One region of the Hydrogenoanaerobacterium saccharovorans genome, then DNA from elsewhere that is predicted to be linked to it. Evidence: riboswitches for the same ligand, from Rfam matches in the RefSeq annotation. Region 1 holds a riboswitch; the other holds the start of a gene.
The links. A riboswitch is a leader RNA that binds a small molecule or an ion and turns the genes downstream of it on or off. The one in region 1 is predicted to bind cyclic di-GMP.
Positions count from the first base shown of each region.

Region 2: another riboswitch for cyclic di-GMP. It lies ahead of EDD70_RS12300 (Spy0128 family protein); the one in region 1 lies ahead of fliE (flagellar hook-basal body complex protein FliE).

Region 1 is NZ_RKRD01000001.1:1,253,050-1,263,692, forward strand. Features, by position in the region: gene fliD (flagellar filament capping protein FliD) at 1-568, shown strand, start outside; gene fliS (flagellar export chaperone FliS) at 590-964, shown strand; gene EDD70_RS05885 (cadherin-like beta sandwich domain-containing protein) at 1,107-5,468, shown strand; gene EDD70_RS05890 (class B sortase) at 5,465-6,310, shown strand; gene flgB (flagellar basal body rod protein FlgB) at 6,323-6,688, shown strand; gene flgC (flagellar basal body rod protein FlgC) at 6,701-7,135, shown strand; cyclic di-GMP riboswitch class I at 7,616-7,700, shown strand; gene fliE (flagellar hook-basal body complex protein FliE) at 7,949-8,257, shown strand; gene fliF (flagellar basal-body MS-ring/collar protein FliF) at 8,337-9,926, shown strand; gene fliG (flagellar motor switch protein FliG) at 9,905-10,643, shown strand, end outside.
Region 2 is NZ_RKRD01000003.1:5,371-16,013, reverse strand. Features, by position in the region: gene EDD70_RS12300 (Spy0128 family protein) at 1-3,706, opposite strand, end outside; cyclic di-GMP riboswitch class I at 3,775-3,860, opposite strand; cyclic di-GMP riboswitch class I at 4,000-4,085, opposite strand; cyclic di-GMP riboswitch class I at 4,228-4,313, opposite strand; gene EDD70_RS12295 (ABC transporter substrate-binding protein) at 4,713-6,041, shown strand; gene EDD70_RS12290 (carbohydrate ABC transporter permease) at 6,109-6,981, shown strand; gene EDD70_RS12285 (carbohydrate ABC transporter permease) at 6,981-7,805, shown strand; gene EDD70_RS12280 (alpha-amylase family protein) at 7,810-9,990, shown strand; gene EDD70_RS12275 (ureidoglycolate lyase) at 9,987-10,409, shown strand; gene EDD70_RS12270 (uroporphyrinogen decarboxylase/cobalamine-independent methonine synthase family protein) at 10,412-10,643, shown strand, end outside.

The DNA of each region.
Region 1 (10,643 bases):
AGAGCAGAAAAAAGAGATGAGCGAAAAAGAGATTGAGCTGTGGGAAGAAAAAGCAAAGAGCGGCCTTGTTCGAAAAGATGATATAATATCGGGACTCCTCAGCGATATGCGCATGTCTCTTTATCAAAAACCCGATTCTGCAAGTATGGCACTGTATGAAATCGGTATTACAACCTCTACTAACTGGAAAGATAAAGGACAATTGGTTATCAGCGACCCAGAGGCGTTCAAGTTTGCGTTGGCATCAAATCCTGAACAAGTACAAGAACTTTTTACAAATGCCGAAAATGGCTTGGCAAAACAACTCAACAATATCATTGATAAAACGGCAAAAGCAAGCAGCGGCTCACCCGGTTCGTTGGTTGCCCTTGCAGGTATCAAAGGTGCACAGTTTGATAAGACCAGTTCCCTTGACAAACAGCTCAAAAGTATTGATGACAGAATCAGTAATTTAAAAAGGACATATGAAAAAGAGCATGCAAGGTACTGGAAGCAATTTAACGCAATGGAGAAAATGGTTGCCAGTATGAACCAGCAAAGCTCATGGTTGTCGCAACAGTTCTCATGATAAAAACGAGGTGAAGATTTCATGATGAATCCTTATGAAAAGTATAAACAGCAGTCTGTCATGACAATGACACAAGGCGAAATGGTGGTTCGGCTGTATGAAGAGATTATCAATCAGTTAAGCAGAGCGGTCAACTGTATCCGCGAAAAAGATATTGAGGGTACCAATGCCTCTTTGCAAAAATGCCAAAGAATCATTAATTATCTGAAATCTACGCTGAATTTTAAGTATGAAGTTTCTAGCAATCTTTCAAGTCTTTATGATTTTTTTAATGAACAGATTATTAAAAGTAACTTAAAAAAAGATACCCAGCCAATCGAAGAAATTTTACCGCTGGTGTCTGAATTAAAGGATACTTTTGCACAGGGCGAAAGGCTTTCACGTATGCAGCAGTAATTTGTTGACAAGCCTGTTTTAAAAAGAAAAAGTTCTGCAGCTGCAGAACTTTTTTCTTTTTACCTTAATTTTTGTAGGAAAGTGTCGATTTAAAGATTGAAGATAATTATGAATATCCGATGAAATTCGGGGAGGATAGATTATGAAACGATATTTAGCTTTCTTTTTGGCACTGGTTTTGGTGTTTACCGTTCCCGATGCAACGTTTAAAACAATGGCAGCCATTACATCCAATGTACCCGAAGTAAGGTTTATAGGCAGTGAAACAGCAACGGCTGCCGACGTAATCGAGGGTAACGGTGCAGAAGTGTTTATAGGCACATCAACCCAGTATACCATTGGTGAACCTCCGTTTATTATTCAAGATAAAAGCGGTACAGCTGTAACAGATAAAATTATCTATAATAACGCTACAAAAAGCTTTAGCACCCAAAAAGGCGCTGCAGGTTCAGGCATGGCGTCGTATTCCATAACAGCAAACTTTTTTGCCATTACTGCTACAGGCACGGCATTAGAGAGTTGGAACGGCGGCGCTATGGCAATCGACGTAACAAGCCAAAGCCGTATGGCAATCCTTGAAAAGAGTAGCATCAAAATTAAAGCAAAAGATGAGGAAAGCAACGAAGGCAACGTAATCTTTGAGGTTGTGGGTACGCCTACGGGTGCTTTTTCGCGCTATGTTTCCGGTGCAACGATATCTGGACAAAGAGTACCAGATGGAAGAGACCCTAAGCCACTTGAGGTGAACTTTTGGGATGGCAGCTCTGGGAGCCAAAAAACCGACATCAAACTGCTGCTTTACACCAAACAAGGTACTGTAATACCCAATTCTGATCCGGAGAAAAAACAATATAAAGTTACTAAAGACACTACCTACGAAATTGTATTCAGCACGGCTCCATCCAACCCGATGATTTTGCGTGTGTGGACTGCGAAAGCCGCTGCGGATCAGCTCGCAAAAGCGGTAGTAAACGATATTACAAAAAGAAACTATGTTATACTCAATAAAAATGATGATTACAGTTGGATTACCACCGATTTTAAACTGGCAACCGAGGTGCCGTATTTTGGTGCAAAATTTGATATTGATTGGGTATGGGAGCCCAATAAAGACGAGTCCTACGGAGCTGCGGCAATTGAAAAAATTGATAACGACGGCAGTACCGATGATCAAAACAAATTAATAAAAACGACACGTGCAAAGGTGCATAAGCAAGAATCCGATGTAAAAGGCATGCTAAAAGCCAAAATTACATGTCTTATCGACGGAAAGCCAGTTTTAGATGATAGCGGCAAGCCGGTTGAGGCGCTAGCAGACGTACCAATTATAGTAAAAGGCAAGGGCAGACCTGCCTATATTAAACTGCTAACACAGCAAGTTGGCGGGCAAGACCCTACCGACATTGCGCCCAAAGACCCCGATAAAATTGAAAATATACCTAAAAATATGGATGTTTACGATAACTCGGTGTCCGGTGCAGACAAAACTAAACTCCCTTATCGTTTTTATTCCACCATGTATATGGGCGAAAAAAATGCAGCTGCTGAGTATGTCATTATTTCTTGTGATGACCCCGAAGTACTGGATTTATTTTTAGATGGGCAGCCTGCTGCTTATGTTTACAACACCAAGGTTAACAACCCTAACCCTAAGGGAGTTGGCAGCCTTGACCTCGAAATCGTAGCTGCGAAAGAGGGTAGCACACGCATCGTCTTCGATTTTTATTGCAAAGGCTTTGGCGGTAAGATAGAAAAATACCAAACAATTACAACCCCCATTATTTCTGTGCAAGACTCAACACCGCGTAAGGATGCTACGCTTGCATCGCTTACCATGCGCCGTAATAACAGTAAGCTATTTGGTTTGATAGAGGGCGAAGAGTTCGATTACGGTTTTTCACCGGAAAAAACCCAATATCAGGTAGAAGTCCCTTTTAGAGATACAGACCAGGTAACTTTAACCCCTGTTTTAAATGATAAAAAAGCAGACAGAAATATAAGCTACGAAATCATTTATGAATATAACAGTGATACTCCGGTTGTGGATTCCGGCAATCCAGGCAGCCCATCTACGGTTAAAAGCGGAGACAAAATTACAATTAAGTTGCCTAACGAGGGCGATACTGCTACAGTCCGCCTTACAACTACGGCACAGAATCCATCCATAAAAATGATTTATAAACTTGAAATTACACGAGCTTATAAGAGTATTGATTCAACACTGAAAGAACTAAAAGTTTCAGACAGCAATGATAAGACGATGAAAAATTTGCTGACAGGCTTTAAGGGCGATAAAACAAGCTATGAAATATCTGTGCCATACAGAGTGAAGCAGGCACTGGTTGAGGCTACCCCCAATTTTATTGAGGCAAAAGCCGAAATAATCAGTCCCGAAGCAAAAAAAGAAAATTTATTCAGCAAAACTGAAAATTTAATTGACTTAGGGTATGGTGAAGGTGTTAACCCTACCAATATTAAAGTGTTGGTCACGGCGGAAAACAGCGACTATAAAACCGAATATCAAGTTGCGGTACGTCGGCTAGACCCAAGCACAATTGCTACGTTGGACGATTTGGTTATCACAGATAATGCCGAAAAGCCCATACCTTTTACGCCAAAGTTCAACAAAACTACTTTGGTTTACGAAATGAACATCCCCTATGCTACCGATAGCATTAAAATTAAAACAAAACCTACCGACAACACCGTCAGTTCCATTCAGGCAAGAGATATTCACAAAAGTAGCGATGAGCAAAAACAATGGGTAGACCTTACACCGGATGTTCTTTCGGCAAAAATACCTGTGGATTGCGGTACAGATGAAAAACCGGCATTTACTATTCCAATCAAAGTGACGGCAGAAGACGAAAAAACAGTAGTCACTTATGAGTTGGAAATCGTAAGGGAATTGCCGAGCGATGAAGCTGCACTTGCTTCGTTGGATATTGTAGATCAAAACAAAAAGAATATCGAATACGATTTTTATCCCGACATTATGAAGTATACCGTTCCAACCGCTTATGAGTCGGAAAGTGTTATGTTTACACCAAAGGCAGTTTTTGCTACACCGCACGAAATTACTATAAACGGCAAAAGAATTAAAAACGGCGAGCAAAGCCGTGCCTATAAACTGGAAAAATATCCTAACATAACAAAGTTTGAAGTTAAAGTAACAGCCGAAGATCAGAAAACAGAGAAAACTTATCTCTTGGATATTGCCAGAGCGAAACCCAGCTCCGATAACCTGCTGAAAAGTTTAGCAATAACAGGGCTCAAAGAGTTTAAGCCTGTTTTTGTACCAAGCAAACAAAACTATAAAGGCTCTATTGCAGATGGAGGTAAATCGGTTGTTGTGACTGCTACAGCCAATCACCCCTATGCAATTATTAAAATTAACGGCAAAAAAGCTGAAAGCGGCAAGCCCTTTGAAGCAATTGATGTTGTAGAGGTCGACAGCGAAATCAACATCGAGGTTATCGCACAAAACGGTACGGATAAGCGCGTTTACAATGTGAAATTGACCAACGAAAACCTAATTGATAAAAGCAGTAATGCCGACCTACGCAGCTTAGAAGTTAAAGAAGGCTACATGTCGCCCGAATTTAAGCCATCTATTTCCACATACGAAGTATCGGTGAAAGATGAGACCTCGTTTGTCGATATTATTCCGCGTGCCGATGACAGAATGGCGAAGGTTCGAGTGCTGGCGGGTACCAAAGAAATTGGTGATGACGACGGAGATTATTCTGAAGCAATCGAAAACGGCGAGAATAATTTTACCGTTGAGGTTACATCACCCGATAAAACTAAGGTGAAAGAATATAAAATCAATGTTTTCCGCGGTGATGAGGAAAAGCAAGGCTTGCTAAAACCCATTACGCCGGATATAATTGATTTTAAAGGTTCCGACAATATTGTAGTGGATATTACAAAATACCCAATAGTATCCGCTGAAGTATTCAACGAACTCAAAAAGTATCCGAAAAAAGTAATTACTTTTGTGGGCAACGATTATTCATTGCAGTTTAAAGCGCGTGATATCAAAAAGTTGATTCCGCATGAAAAAGTGTACGACTTTTCAATGGCGTTTACTTCGCCGGATGAAGATGCGATTTACGATATTATGGATGAAAAATCAGCAAACGATAAGCTGGAACCGGTTATGGTCTATTTTAGGCATCATGGTCAGTTGCCTGCGCCTGCTGTTTTTACACTAAGTCTTGGTCAAAAATATAAGAACAAAAAATTGTATTGGCATTATTATAACAAAGAACGTGATAGAATTGATTATTACGGTTATTTCAATACCAATTCAAAGGGTACATTTGCTGTTCAGATAGACCATTTTTCAACCTATTTTATTACAATAAGAATTGTAGCTGGCTCAGAAAATAAGAGTGGTGCAAGCGGTAAAGCAAGTGACAATATCGGTAATGTAAGCCGCATTAATCCAGATACAGGTAAAAATTGCGGAAAGATGAATACAGGAGGAAATCAGCCATGAGAAAAGTCTTGATTTCTGTTCTTGTTTTATTAGTACTTGCTGCAGTTGCAGCGGGCGCATACATTTTTATGGGTAACGCGCCTGCTGCTGAACAGCCCACAGAACCTGTAAATGTTGTGTTTAATGATATTCGCGGGCCGATGGTGCCGACAGGCTCAGAGGCAGATGATAGCTTTTACGAGGTGTCTCTTGCCTTGCAGCATGCCTACGGCCAAAATGAGGATACTGTTGGCTGGCTGCAAATTCCCAACACAGATATTAACAACAGCGTGCTGCAGTCCAATAACAACATGTATTATCTGCGGCGAAACGAAAAGAAAGAGGACGATATCTACGGATGTTACTACACAGATTACGCGTCCGAATTCGAAAGCAGACAAGCACTGTCTGCAAATACGGTTATTTATGGCCACAGCGATTTAAAGGATAACCCGGATGGGCCTCGATTTTCGCAGTTGTTTCGTTTTGCACAAAAAGAGTTTGCCGAAAAGAACCGCAGCATATTCTTTTCTATCCCCAGCGAACAAATGGAGTGGCAAATCTTTGCTGTATTCTATACCGATTTGGGCTTTGAATATATCAACCCCGATTTGGATGGAGGCAGTTTGACTGCAATGGCAAACGAGGCAAAGGCACGGTCTCTTTACGATTACGGAGTTTCTATCTATCCCAACGATAAGATACTTACCCTATCTACCTGCAGCGTTAAATACGGCGAGCGCCGTGACCAACGTTTTGTTGTTATGGCAAAACTGCTACCTGCCGATAAAAAAGCGGAGGAGGCAGAAGAGTTAAAAGATAATCCAAACCCGAAGCAGCCTGATTTTGCTTCGGAAAAATAAAGGGGGAGAATCATGCTGTACAATAATATAGAGTTTAAAGCAATGCAAAGCAGTCTGGACGCTCTTTGGATGAAGCAAAGAGTTATCAGCGACAATATTTCAAATTATGAAACTCCTGGTTATAAAGCAAAAACAGTCACATTCCAAAATGTGCTCAGTGATGCAGTGCGTTCAGAAGGCGGTAAAGGTAAATATCATTTTCAAGCTACAGTTGATGCAAATTCGGACACTTCTTCTCGTCCCGACGGCAACAATGTCAATATGGAAAAAGAAACAATCGAGTTGTGGAAGACCTATGCACAGTACTCATACTTGTCTCAAAAAATGACAGGCCAGTTTAAAAATATTCGTTACGTCATCAATCAGGCAATGAAATAAGGAGGTTAAAAAATGGGGTTTCTTAATTCGTTAAATATTGCAGGTTCAGCACTTACAGCTGAGCGCTTTCGTACCGATATTATTCTTCAAAACTTGGCAAACAGTTCAACAACAAGAACAGAGAACGGCGAGCCTTACCGTAGAAAACAGGTTGTTTTTGAAGAGAGAGGGATGACTTTCGGTAAAAGCCTTGAGCGAGAAATGGATAAAATCAATTCGGGCGGTGTAAGAGTAGCTGAAGTTATTGAAAGTCAAGATCCGTTTATTCCTGTTTACGATCCCACTCATCCTCACGCAAATGACGATGGCTATGTTATGATGCCAAATGTAAACAGAGCAGAAGAACAAGTAGATTTAATGGCTGCAACAAGAGCATACGAAGCAAATACCACTGCCCTCAATGTGGTAAAAGCAATGGCCCTTAAAGCACTTGAAATTGGTAAATAATACACAATAATAAAAAAACAGATTATACAATATAATCTGTTTTTTTGATTTTATTAAAATAATTTTGTTTATTAGTGAAAAATTGTGAGAGAATTTGTAAATTACAAAATATTTTTGTAATTATTTACATTTACAAAATTTAACTATATAATCCATAAAAAATTAACAATATTCATAAAATATGTATAATACATACATTATTTTGGCGATATCTAAGAGAAAATAAAAAATAAATGTATATATTGTGGCTATATTTAAAATTTTTTTTTACATTTTTTTATTATTTTTATCGACAAATATTGACACTTGCTGTTTTGTGGTTTATAATTTCTTTTAACAGCTATTTTTGTAAATAGTATAGACAGCTTAGTGCGCACATAATTTGTATAGTTTTCAGGTTTAGGCATTGCGTCCATGAATTCTTATATCAGTAAATCAATTTTAGATTTGCTTAAAAAGTGCACACGAAAAATATTTGAAATTAGAAAAAGGCAGGATTAACGAAAGTTAATTGCGCAAAGCTATAGGGTCTAAGTTCTTCGGAATATGACAGCCAGTTACCTACATACTTCGGTACTTATATACATTGTAAGTGCTTATGTTTGGTATGCACTGTTTTAGAATGAAAGAACTTGCCTTATATCTTCTAAATAATTAAGTAAGGATATTAGGTGGGGAAATGCAAATGAATATGTATCGAAAAAAGAAAAGTTGATTATTATCGTAATAAAAAATTATTATGATAGTGACAACTTTTTTCTTTGTTTTTTTTCATTTGACGAATTTTTATTACTTCAATATGGAGGAATAGTCATGTTTATCGTACCAATCTCTCAAATGCCGTCGATTGAACCCATTCAAAAAAGTGCGGCTCAGGTTACACAACCCGAAAACGGTGCAGGTATGCCGTTTAAGCAAATATTTGAAGAAGCGATTAACAATCTGCGCGAAACACAAGCACAATCTAACGAAGATGCATATAGGCTTGCTATGGGGCAGGCGGATGATCTTCATACCGTGGTAATAAACTCAGAAAAAGCTGCAACAGCGTTAGAGCTTACAGTTCAACTTACATCTCGAGCTGTTTCGGCGTATAACGAAATTATGAGGATGCAGATTTGATACGAGCTCGTAGCCCTGCGTTATTGTTTTTGTCAAAAGACAGAAACACAAAATACATAATTGATAGTTTGGGTGAAATATGGTTGAACAAGTAAAAAAGGGAATTCATACAACAAAAGAATACTGGGCAAAGCAAACAAAAAAGAAAAAGATAATTCTTGCTGGGTCTGCCGCTGGTATTATTCTATTTGCAATCATTGTTGCTGTTCTGTTTAATTTAGCAAATGTTCCCTATAGTGTTTTATATCCGGGAATGAGCCCAGAAGAAAGTGCAGAGGTTTTTGCAGCGCTGCAAAGCAGATCGGTTCCTGTGCAACGCAACGCTGAGGGCGAAGTATTGGTGCCAAAAGACCAGGTAGGTAATGCAATGTTGGATATGGCGGCACTGGGTTACCCGAAAACCACATTACCTTTCGATATTTTTTCTAACAATGCCGGTTTTACAACAACCGAGTTTGAAAAAAAACAATACCTGCTCATGAATTTGCAGGATAGAATCGAAAGAACCTTAAAACAAATGAACGGTGTAAAAAACGCCGTAGTTACACTGAATGTTCCGCAAGAAAGTACCTACGTGTGGGAGGAAGAGAAGAAAAAAAGCACAGGCTCAGTATCACTAAGTCTCCTCCCGGGATACACTATGGCTCCCGAAAAAGTATCTGCCATAAAAAAGCTTGTAGCATCCAGTGTTCCCCAGCTACTCCCCGAGGATGTTACTATCATTGATTCAGAGACAATGAAAGAAATGGCATCTTCAGAAGATAGTAAAGACAGCGGTTTGCTTGGTTTAGAAAGGCTTGGATTTGAAGCCGAAGTTGAAAAGAAAATGGAAGAAAAGGTTCTGAAAGTTCTTTCACTCGGTTATGGTCCGGAGGACTTAATGGTTTCTGCTACGGTGGTCATTGACTACGACCGTATGATAACAGAAAACATGCAGTATGTTCCCGAGACAAACGGAGACGGGATTAAGCAAAAAGTGGATGAAAAATACGCCATGGATAAAAACCAGGCGGCAAAAGGCGTACCGGGTGAAGAAAACAACACCGATATTCCCGTGTATGTCGATCAAGATGGAGACGGAACGCTCGACTACGTAGACTATTCCAAAAATGTTGATTATTTGGTAAGTTACATAAAACAACAGATTGAGAAAGATTACGCTCAGCTGAAAACGGCTTCCATAGCCATCACGGTGAAAGACAGCAATCTTACTCCGCAAAAAAAAGAGGCGCTAATCGAAACAGCTTCCAAAGCTGCTAACGTTGCACCAGAAAATATCTCTGTGAATAACTTTATAATAGATAACGGCAACGCCGTACCCGCAAGTGGCGGAGCAATTAACAAGATCTTGCAGTCTAAACCGTTCTGGATTGCGGGAGCAGTAGCAGTTCTTGCCCTGATTATCACTATCATACTGCTTCTTACCCGCAAAAAGAAGGTTAAAGAGGAAGAAACAACAGAGCAGGAGATGCCTGAAATTGAAATTCCCAAATTGGATGTTTCGGCAATGCAGAAAGAAGTTGACGAACACCGCAAAGCTTTACGTGAGCAAGCTAAGGCGTTTAGCTCGAAAGACAATGCAATAACCGATGAAGTGCGTGAATTCTCTCAAACCAACCCTGAAATTACTGCAGCGTTGATTAGAGCATGGCTGAAGGAGGGCGAGTAGCTGTGGCAGTGAGAACATTAACACCGGTTGAAAAGGCAGCAGCTGTCGTCATAGCATTGGGCGCAGAAAATGCTTCGCAGGTTTATAAATACCTTCATGAAGACGAAATTGAAGTTTTGTCTTTAGAAATATCCAAAATGAGTACCCTGCCTGCCGAGGATATGAAGGAAATAATTGAGGATTTCTACGGACTTTGTGTTACGCAAAAGGTTATGACCGAGGGCGGTATTGAATACGCAAGAGACGTGCTTGAAAAAGCCTTTGGTCAGCAGCAAGCACTTTCGCTGATGGAGCGTGTTTCAAAATCTTTACGTACAAAGGCGTTCAATTTCATCCGCAAGGCAGACTACAAAAGCCTTATGAATATTATTCAAAACGAGCATCCGCAAACAGTCGCATTGCTTTTATCTTATGCCAGAGCGGATCAAGCATCCATGATTATACAAGAACTCCCCAAGGATAAGCGAATTGATGTTGTAGAGAGAATCGCAAAGCTTGATAGAGCCTCTCCCGAGATTATCAACCTTGTGGAAAGAGAACTCGAGAAAAAGTTTGCCGCTATCGTCTCGGTAGATTTGATGGAAATTGGCGGACTCAATTATGTGGCAGATATTATGAACCATGTCGACCGCAGTACTGAGAAAAATATCTTTGATGAACTTAACAATAAAGATCCGCAGCTTGCCGAGGATGTCAGAAAGCTGATGTTTGTTTTCG
Region 2 (10,643 bases), on a different contig from region 1:
CTTTTAAAGCTTCACGCCCTTTGACATTGTATACTTTCACCACTAAGGTATGAACGGTTTTGTCAAAGCCATATCCGGGGAGATCGGCAGGCTTTTCTTTCATAGTAAAAGTCTTGGTGGTTACTAAGTATTCCGTATCATTATTTTCGAATATGTGATCATCTGTAAACTTCAAAATATCCTCGGCTTTTGCATTGTCGTTCAACGTGAATTCAACTGTGTAATCACCGTTGGATAATTTGTTTTTTGTGGTACCTGTCATCACTACATTAATTCCGTCCGTAATTTCAAAATCGAACGGGCGGATAATCCCTTTACCATCCAGCCTTTTAATTGCTCCGGGTTTCCAACTGCCTGTTTTGATAGGTGTATTGTAAAAATCCAGTGGCTCTGCATCCCCTGTGCCATCGGATGGTGCATAAACTGTAACAGGGGCTGCGTTATCGAGTAAATACCCGCTCGGAGCGCTCTTTTCGGTCACCGTGTACACTTCTCCCCTTGTAAGCCCGCGGAATATAACCGAACCGTTGGTTGCGGCAAGCGTACGAACCAATACGGGCGTACCCATCCCCCCGTTGGGCAGCCAGTGCAGTTCAAATACAGCACCATCTATTTTTTGGTCGTTATCTTTACTGCGCTTATTAACGGTAACCGAGGTTTTGGTTGTTGAACCGCCCCCCGCCGTACTGGACAGTGTCACTGTAGTTGTATCGGTATTACTTGGCACCGTCACTTCGCCTACAAAATAAGCGCTGTTGTTAATTTTTTTATTATCACCCAAAAGGCTGTCATCAAAATCCGTTGAAAAACGCAGAATATAATCGGTTTTGTTGTCAGGCAAATCTACCGTAAGCGTGTATCTGCCTTCCATCCCCTCACCTTCTGCAGGCAAATACGTATAACTAAAATTTGTAACCTCTTCCCCTTTTGCTTCTACAAGATTGCCTGTAATAAAATTACCGTCGGTATCTATGACGTTCTTGTATAGCTTAATGGAGGTTGGGTCCAGAGTAAGCCCTTTGGGCAGAACATCTACCACTTTTGTGCTGTCCATCTGAACTCGCCGTTGATTCAAGTTGATTGTCCATTGCACTTGTTGTTCTTTAATCAAAGTAATACCGGATTTACCAAGCACTTCGTTTTTGATTTCTTCGGTGTTACCGGTAGGCGGAGTAGAAATCGTGCCCGGCTTTAACCCTACTGCTGTAACTTCAGCAATGTTGCCTCTGCAACGAATCGTACCGTTCTCTTTAAAGATGGGGGTATTCAAAATATCTATTTCTGCTGTGAACGTAATGGTGTACTCATCGTTCACCGCTGCACCACTGCCGAAATTGACGGTAATAATGTTGTCTTGATAGGTTGCGGCATTTGCAATGGCATTCAAATCAAGGTTATCCCGCGCGCCTTTACTTTTAACAATTTTGAGTGTATCCGCCACATAAGTCCATTTTACTCCGTTAACGGGTGTAAATTGGGATTCGCCGTTTTTTCGAAACTCCGTAACAATGTTGTTTAAATCATCGGTTATTACAACATCACTTAAGGGCATTAAATTTTTATTAACGATAATTTTAAATTCTACTCGAGGGTTTATACCAACCTTGGTGGTGTTGCCGTTGTATTTACCCACTGTTTTTGATATAACACTGTTTTGAATCCAAACAATATCTGTATCTTCTCTGTCTGCAATTGCATTCCCCCCAGTATCCAGTAAAACGCATTGCACCTTGTTTGTAAAAACGCGGTTGAGGTTATCGCCGTAAATTTCGGGTTTTATCTTGGTTTTAACCGTAAAATTCTGCTGTGTACGCAATGCATTGGGGTTGTTAAAAGTAATGGTTAATGTCCTGCCATCCGCGCTTATTTCTGCCTTCGGCTCAGTTGTGCTGTTAATCTTCTGCTCACCCCAGTAAATTTCATCCGCTATATATTCTTGGTCTTTAGGCAAACTATCTATTATTTGAGATTTGCCGTAACTAGAATGATTGCTCGCCGCAGAAATTTTCCAAGTAATCGTGCCATTTCGTTTATCTTCTTCCAAAATCGCATTATGACTTTTGTCAACAAAAACATTGGGAACAGACACGCCAATTTGGCTTAAATCACCGGTCTCCACGCTGCCCTCACCGTCACCATCGGTTACATAGTTGGCTTCCAGGCTGGCGGAGTTGCTGTAAACCTGGTTCTGCTCCGTAGGTGAATCATTGATTAAAACAATATCGGTTACAAGTGTAATGGTTTGTACCGCATCAGAGGCGTTTTCTTTCCCTCTCGGCAAGTAAATTTTAAGCTGAGATGTGCCGTCACTGTTTGCAACCAACACCCCATATATTTCTTTGTCATCGGCAGGTGTATGGGCATTATCATAAATCGTTACTTTTTGGCTCCCTAGGTAGACTAAATTTTTATCCAGCTTAACATCTGCCTGCAGCAAGTCCGTAATAACGGCGTTGTACATAAGCTGCCGCGTACTGTTGGCAGTTATCGTCCACACTATTCTGTTGCCTTGATATAATGAACCTTTCTTTTTAAGCCAGTCGGGGGTAATTGTATGGGATGCCGTATTCGAATCAATGTCAACATCCGATGTTCCGCCGGATAAGTTTGCCTGATTTTGCACTGTAGTAGCTGTCGTATTACCATAGATGCCTCTTTTGGCAACCGTGGTAATGGTGATATTCTGATAATCTTTGCCGTCACGTCCGTCGGGAATCGTATATGTAATTTTACCCGTTGCATCGTCAAAGGTATAATCTTTGCCCTCAGTAAGGGTGATGTTACCGTGCTTGATTGATGCTAGGTCAAGGTAAGTTCTGTCGATTGTGTCTGTAAACACACACCCGCTGAACACACCCGTTTCTGGCATTATTTTTACATTCCATACAAGCTCTCTTGTTAGGTGATTGTAGCTTGATGCTGTTTTGGTAAGGGAAACAGGTGCGTTTGGTTGGGGCTCGGGTATGGTTATTTCAATTTCCACGTTATTCTCATTATCAATTGGGATAGAGATTGTTGAAGTTGTTCCTCCCTCTTCAGCACTTAAATCAAGTTCAAAATCAAATTCCATTTCACCAAATATATCAAACTCATTGGGGTTATCGATATAATCGGTAAAAGTCACTTTTATTTGCCACGTACCGTTTTCGGTTTTTACAAAGCTGTAATTCGCAATCGGTTCGTTCGCGTTGCCTAAAATATCTCCGTCTTTTGGGTTCTTGATGTTCAGTTTTTCAGGCAAATTTATAAGATAATAATCTCCCTTTTTTAGGGTTCTTTGCGGTTCTCCCGTTTGAGTATCGATATTATCATTGAGCTTAAATTTGTACTTGGCATGATATTTTTCAACTTTTAGCCCATCTTTAATTTGGTAAGGGGGCAAAAGTTCCAAAAACTCTGAGCTGCCCTTGAGCATGTAATGCAAAGTTAAGTCCCGAACAATATCAGAGTTTGCCGTTTGGTCTTGGTTTCGGTTCAAATCCACAATACCTGAATCAATATAGCCCGAGCCCAAGTCCGCCGGGTCAGCAGCAGTGAAATCTACTTCTCCTGAATCAATCGCTCCCGAATCCAACACGTTTGATAATTCATTATTTTCATCGGATACTGCAACTACATCAAGGGCTTGAAAAGCAAAAGTCAGTGCTATGGCAATGCTTAAAATAAGTGCCTGTAATCTCAACGAATATCGTCTTGATTGCTTCATGGTTGTTTCCTCCTAATATATCAGTTATATAAAAAAAGCAATCATCATTCCCATTTATGGGGAACAATGATTGCAGCTTGACGGCCATAGCAAATTATGCTTTAGACTCACAGCTTTGCGTCACCAGCTTTCGCTGGCTTTGCCTATTTTTCAGTTTTGTGATAAAGTTAAATGTTTCATAGATGCCGGATTGCATAAATCGCTATTAAACGCATTTTGAGTAACTATACAGATTTGATATTGTTTAAAATTTGTATAAAAAAACAATCATCGCCCCCTCTTTAGGGAACAACGATTGCAACTAGACTGTCATAGCAAATTATGCTTTAGACTCACAGCTTTGCGTCACCAGCTTTCGCTGGGTTTGCCTACTATTCAGTTTTGTAATAAAGTTAAATGTTTCATTAGATACTGTATTGCAAAAACCGATACTAAACGCATTTTGAGTAACTATACAAATTTGATATTGTTTAAAATTTGTATAAAAAAAGCAATCATCATTCCCATTTATGGGGAACAACGATTGCAACTTGACTGCCATAGCAAATTATGCTTTAGACTCACAGCTTTGCGTCACCAACTTTCGCTGGCTTTGCCAATATTAATTTGTTTATAATAAACTTTTTACGTAAGCCTATATTTGCTGAATTATTGATATTATAGAATATTTTTCAAGAAAAAGCAATAGGCAAATTACTATTTGTTTGTCATTTTAATTACACAAAATACAAAAGGAATTTTAGAGCTGAATTCGCTCTGCTTTTTTTACGGCAGATATTGACAGGATCAAGCACCGCGCGGTAAAGTTTGTTGTCATTATAATACTGAAAATTGTTTTTGTCTAACGAAGTATCTATGCAACTTTCATAACCGTCAGTATCGTTTTGTCCACCTCAACTGTGGGTAAATGTGCATTCCTTTTCTGTGCGCGGTAGAGTATGCTGAATATAGCGAAAGCCGAAAACTCTTTCGGCATAAAACTGAACCTACATTTTAAGGAGGAATAATGATGAAAACCACAACACGCATTTTGAGTGCCACGCTGGCTGGGTTAATGGCACTCAGCATAACTGCCTGCGGTTCAAAGGCATCCACAGACATTTCGTCATCCAATGCCGATTCGTCACAGGCATCCGGCAAGGTAGAAGGGGTTACGCTTACTTATGTCGTATCTCAAAACTGGGTCAATAAAGGCAGCACAGTCGATGACGACCTAAACAAAAAATTTGAAGAAGAAACCGGCATCAAAATTGATATGCAGGTAATTCCGGATGACCAGTACGTCAACGTGCTGAAAACAAAACTTTCTACCGGTGAAGTGCCCGATATGTTCATGGTGTCCGGCGGCGTAGGTGCACAGAAATTTATGCCTGAAAAATATTTTGCAGACCTTTCGAATGAAGCGTGGGTTTCTCGTTATGCTGAATACGCAAAACAAGGTACCACCATTGGCGGAAAAATCATGGGCTTGATGCGCTGGAACGTAGACGGCTGGGGCATTTTGTACAACAAAGCCATGTACGATGAAATGGGCATTAAAGTTCCCACAACGACCGAAGAATTTGCCACAGCTTGCGACGCGTTGCTTGCCAAAGGCATCACACCGGTATACGAAACCGGCAAGGACACATGGCACTGGGGCATTTGGCTGTCCAGCTACGGCCCTTATGCAGCCAGCAAAAACCCGAATCTTTATGAAAAACTGAACGCAAACGAAATGAAATTTGCCGATGTTAAAGAATTCGAAGCATTCCTCAACGAGTTCAAATCCATTTACGACAAAGGTTACCTTGGTCAAAACAGCCTTGCCAATCCCTGGGATGCCGCTTATGGACAACTGGGCGAAGGCAAAGCGGCAGGTTTCCTTGGCTATCAGTCCTATCAGAACGAAGTTGCTGAGAAATATCCCGACAGCAAAGCGGAAACATGGGAGATGTATCCCCTGCCCATCGCAGGTAACAACATGTATTCTCACAGTGCCGGCGGCAACATGACCGTTGCGTATAAAGATTCTAAAAACCTCGAATATGTAAAACAGTTCTTCGATTTCCTTACAAAAGCTGAAAACCTGAAAACATATTACGAAGGCCGCCCCGACCTGCAATCCAACCCATCCTTTACAGATGTACCGGGCAATCCAACTGCTGCAGGCAATGCCATGATGAAAAATGCAACCGGTGGCGAGGGCATGGAAATGGAATACGGTGTGCTGTACTGGGACAATACACAGGTAGGTGTTTACATGCAAGAAATGCTGCTTGGCAACAAAACTGCAAAACAAGTGCTCGAATCCATTGACGCGGACCGTCAGAAAATGTTTGACGCACAAAGCTAATCGTTTGTAAATTTGTTGGAGGCCGGTAAAAAATTTTACCGGCCTCTTTTTAGAGAGGGGAAGTCTTATGCAGCTTAAAAAAGTTTACAAAGGCTGGTATGTTCTGCCGGCGTTTCTTGTGTTCTTTGTGCTGTTTTTGCTGCCGAGTATCATTGGTCTGTTTTTTTCATTTACAAACTGGAATGTAATGAGCGACGGCATCAAATTTATCGGTTTTGAAAACTATAAAAAAATATTTATGGATAAATCCATGTGGCAGGTTTTTGGCAACAACGTATTTTATGCAGTGATGACAAGCCTGTTTAAGGGTGCCTTTGGTCTGCTTTTGGCACTTGCACTCAATCGCGCCATCAAAACGCGCAACTTACTGCGCACTATTTTCTTTCTGCCGATGGTTATTTCAAACCTGATTGTAGGTTTGGTTTTTCAGCAGATTTTACATCCGGAGCATGGCGTTTTAAACCTTTTTCTCAATGCGGCTGGTCTTGGCGCACTGGCACAAAACTGGCTGATTGCCCCCGAAATTGTAATGTGGTCCTGTGTTGCCATTGAGGTATGGAAGGCAGCAGGCTTTAATATGATTATTTTTCTTGCAGGCTTGCAGGGGGTGCCGCAGGATATGTACGAGGCATGTGATATTGACGGCGCAGGTGCGTGGCAAAAATTCAAGCGCGTCACCTTTCCGTTGATTATGCCGTCTGTGGTCATCAATATGCTGCTCAATGTAATTTCCGGCCTCAAGGTGTTTGACGTGATTTTCACGCTGACCAACGGCGGCCCCGGTCGCGCATCCGAAGTTATCAACATCACAATTTTCAAACAATTTTCTATGGGCGATTATGGTTACGGCACAGCGCTCAATACCATTTTGTTTGTGGTACTATCGATTATTTCTATTGCGGTAATTCGAATTTATACTAAAGATGAGGAGGATGTATAATGCGTGCAAAACAAAAAAGAGCCGACTTTCTCATCGGCGCATTGCTGTGGATACTCAGCCTTGTCATTATCGTGCCGCTCGCTATGATTATCCTCAACTCATTTAAGGATGTCACCGAGTCGGCTGTGATGAGCCTCAAGCTGCCCACTGCTTTCCATCCCGAAAACTATCTTGAGGTGCTGCGCGACGACAAGCTTGTGCGCTCGTTTTTTAACAGTGTGCTGCTTTGTGTAGGTTCGTGCTTTGCCACCACTGCACTTTCTTCACTTGCGGCCTTTGTGCTTTCACGCAACCGCAGCAAATTCAACCGCTTTATTTACATTGTGTTTCTGCTGGGTCTTGTGGCACCCATCAACTACATTACCACGGTGAAAGTGCTGCAATACTTACATCTCATCAATACCTTTGCAGGTGCAATTCTGCTTTACACTGCGCAGTACACCCCGTTTACCATTTTTATTTATTACGGCTTTATCGGCGGTGTGCCCCGCACACTGGACGAGGCCGCCATCATCGACGGCTGCGGCAGCATCAAACTGTTTTACCGCATCATTTTCCCCTTGCTGAAGCCGGTTACTATGACAGCGGTTGTTATTAATTTTCTCAATTGCTGGAACGATTTCATCGTACCGCTGTACTTCCTCAATTCGTCTTCAAAATGGGGTATGATTATGCTGATGTACAACTATTTCAGCCAGTTTATCAGCTCATGGAACCTCGTGTGCGCAGTGATGATTGTCAATATCATCCCGATTGTTCTCATCTATATTTTTGGCCAGAAATATCTGATTTCCGGCATGACCGCTGGCGCGGTGAAAGGGTAATGCTATGAACAACAAAAATTTTCATCCCATACAAAAAGTACCGCCGATTGCCCATGCCCTGCACCATTGGGACGAAGCAACCGGTACACTACGCTATGAATACAACGGCATGGATGTGCTTACGCTGCAAATACCGACAGGACACAATATTGGTTTTCGCCATGGTTCGGACGGCTCTATGCAAAGTATCCAGTATTGCCAGCAGATTTACGTGTCAAGCGATGTGCCGGTCAAAGCAATCGTTACCTTTACGCTAAATGCGGGTGCCATCAATTTGCGCCCGCACCGTGCACAGGCCGAGCAAGCCATTCTCGGGCAACTTGGTACACCACTTATTCACGGTGCCAACGGCATGTACGATACACAGTGGGATTTGCTGCTGGACTGGCATGGCTGCGATTGGCATTGGCTGTCAAGCAGCATCGAAACCACTGCCGAAGGCAAATGCATCGCACGTATGGAAGTTAGCTTTTCGCAAAAAGCAATGTTTATCAATCTGCGTCCGCAGTATTACCGCAAGCACCTTGGATATACCTATCACAAACCTTGGGAATTTGTCCCCAATCAAAAGGCAGTAGCAGGCTGGTGCTCGTGGGAGGCGTATCGCCGTGACATCAGCATCGACAAAATCGAGCATATCGCCGCGTTTATGAACGAAAAGCTCAAGGATTACGGCCTTACATACATTCAAGTAGATGACGGATATCAAAAAATGCCTCTGCCCGCAAACCCCAAAGGCACAATGACGGAGGGGTGGTTCACCTGTGAGAAAACAAAATTCCCCGGAGGTCACGACAGCATAGTGCAAGCCATTAAGAACAAAGGCTTTGCACCCGCTGTGTGGACGAATGCCAATATCACCAATCCGGAGTTCCCGGAAAATCATCCGAACGATGTAATTTTCCACGATGGTAAACCGCTGAAAGGCGAGTGGATTGATTTTCTATACACCTGTTCGCCCGAATGCCTTGCCATGCATGTGGAGCCGCTCTTTCGCAAATATAAAGAGACCGGCTACACTTACGTCAAAATTGATGCCATCCGCCACTTGCTGTTTGACGGTTTGCACGAGTGTGTGCGGCTTGGCATTATGACAAACGAAGATGCCGAAGCACGTTTTCGCGCCTACATGGAGGCCACACGAAAGGGGCTTGGTGACGAGGTGTATTATCTCGCCAGTTGGGGTGAAATGCACGAGGTAGTCGGCGTGGCGGATGCCTGCCGCATTTCCATGGATGCAAACCCCACATGGGCAGGCGTTCGCATGCAGCTATTTGAATCTGCACGTTGGTTTCATACGCATCGTATTCTGTTTTTGAACGACCCCGACCATGTGTGCGTGCGTACAAAGCTTGCATGGGCAAAAAGCGTGCTGTCGCTGATTTCACTAACGGGCGAACTGTATATGCTCAGCGACACTACCGATGCCTATACGCCGGAAAAGCTGGAAGTCATTCGCAAAACGCTGCCGCCGCTCACGGGCAAAACCGCCGAAACAGGTCCGCTTTCGCTCGAATATCCGGCATACACATGGACAAAGCTGCACGGTTTTGCCGTACAAAGCCATGAAACACCAGTGGAAATGGAGGATGTTTCGCTCGAGGATGCGCTCAACATGGCAGGCGATTTTCCCACCATGCACAACAACCACCCGTTCTCGTCCTTATGGGCATTTCACTTGCAGGGTGCACAGGGCAGTTGGTGTGTTGCCGCGCGTATTGCAACTATGCCGCTTCCTGCTTGCAGTCTGCCGCTTGAAAATCTTGGCCTTGAAGCAAACCAAACGTATCTTGCTTTTGATTTCTGGCAGCAGAAATTCCTTGGCATCGTCAAAACCGCATTGGACTGCGAGGCACTTGCTATCGGTGAATGTCAGATTATCGCGCTGCACCGTATGCAGGAGGTGCCGCAGCTGATTGCGTCAAGCCGACACGTTTCTATGGACGCGGTCAGCGTAAAAGAATACCATGCCGCCGCGGATACACTTACCGTTACGCTTACCGGCGTGCCTTGCACCACGGAACAGTATTTTGTGCATCTTCCCAAAGGCATGACGTTGCAAAGTGCCACAGCAGACGGTGCAAACATCACTTGCGCACAAGGTGACTTGCTCATTGTGTCGGTGGAATTTCAAAAAGGCAGTGCGGAAATTATTTTGCATTTCAAAAAAGAGGAAATTGTATGAAAGAAATTTTAAAAATTACGCCGGAGAGCTTTGCTCCCTTTGGTACCGTACTCACCTTTGGGGAAAATCCGCCCGACCCACGCTTTGAAATTAAAGTTACCGAGCCTGCGCAGCCATGGCGTATCGCGGTATTTTGTGTTTCAATCAAGGCGGCACAGCGGTTGGAATGTCATCCCCATTCACTGGAAAGCTTTACGCCTCTTTCCGGAACAGGAGTGCTGCTGTGTGCATCGCCTGAAACTCCTGCCGACGTACACGCTTTTTTGCTGGATACTTCGGTCTGCCTTGGAAAGGGTGTATGGCACGAGGTGATTACACTTAGTGAAAAATCATTCTATCAAATCACAGAAAATCTTGAAGTAACATCTGAGTTTTACAATTTTACTGCGCCCATTACTATAGGTGCAACGGAGGGTTGAAGATGAACGCAAAAGAAAAAGAGCGCCTGCGTACCCTTGCAAAAAAGCAATTGGAGCTGGCAAACAGCCCCATCAACCTTGCTCGTGTGGAGGATTGGAAACGCCACAATGCAGGCAAACGCGGTCGCCCTATTGTGCATGTAGAAATTGACACATTTGAGCAAGAAGTGATTCTTCCTGTGTTGGAGTGCCAAGATGCGACCGCTCGCCAGCTTGAAACGGACCTTTTGCGCA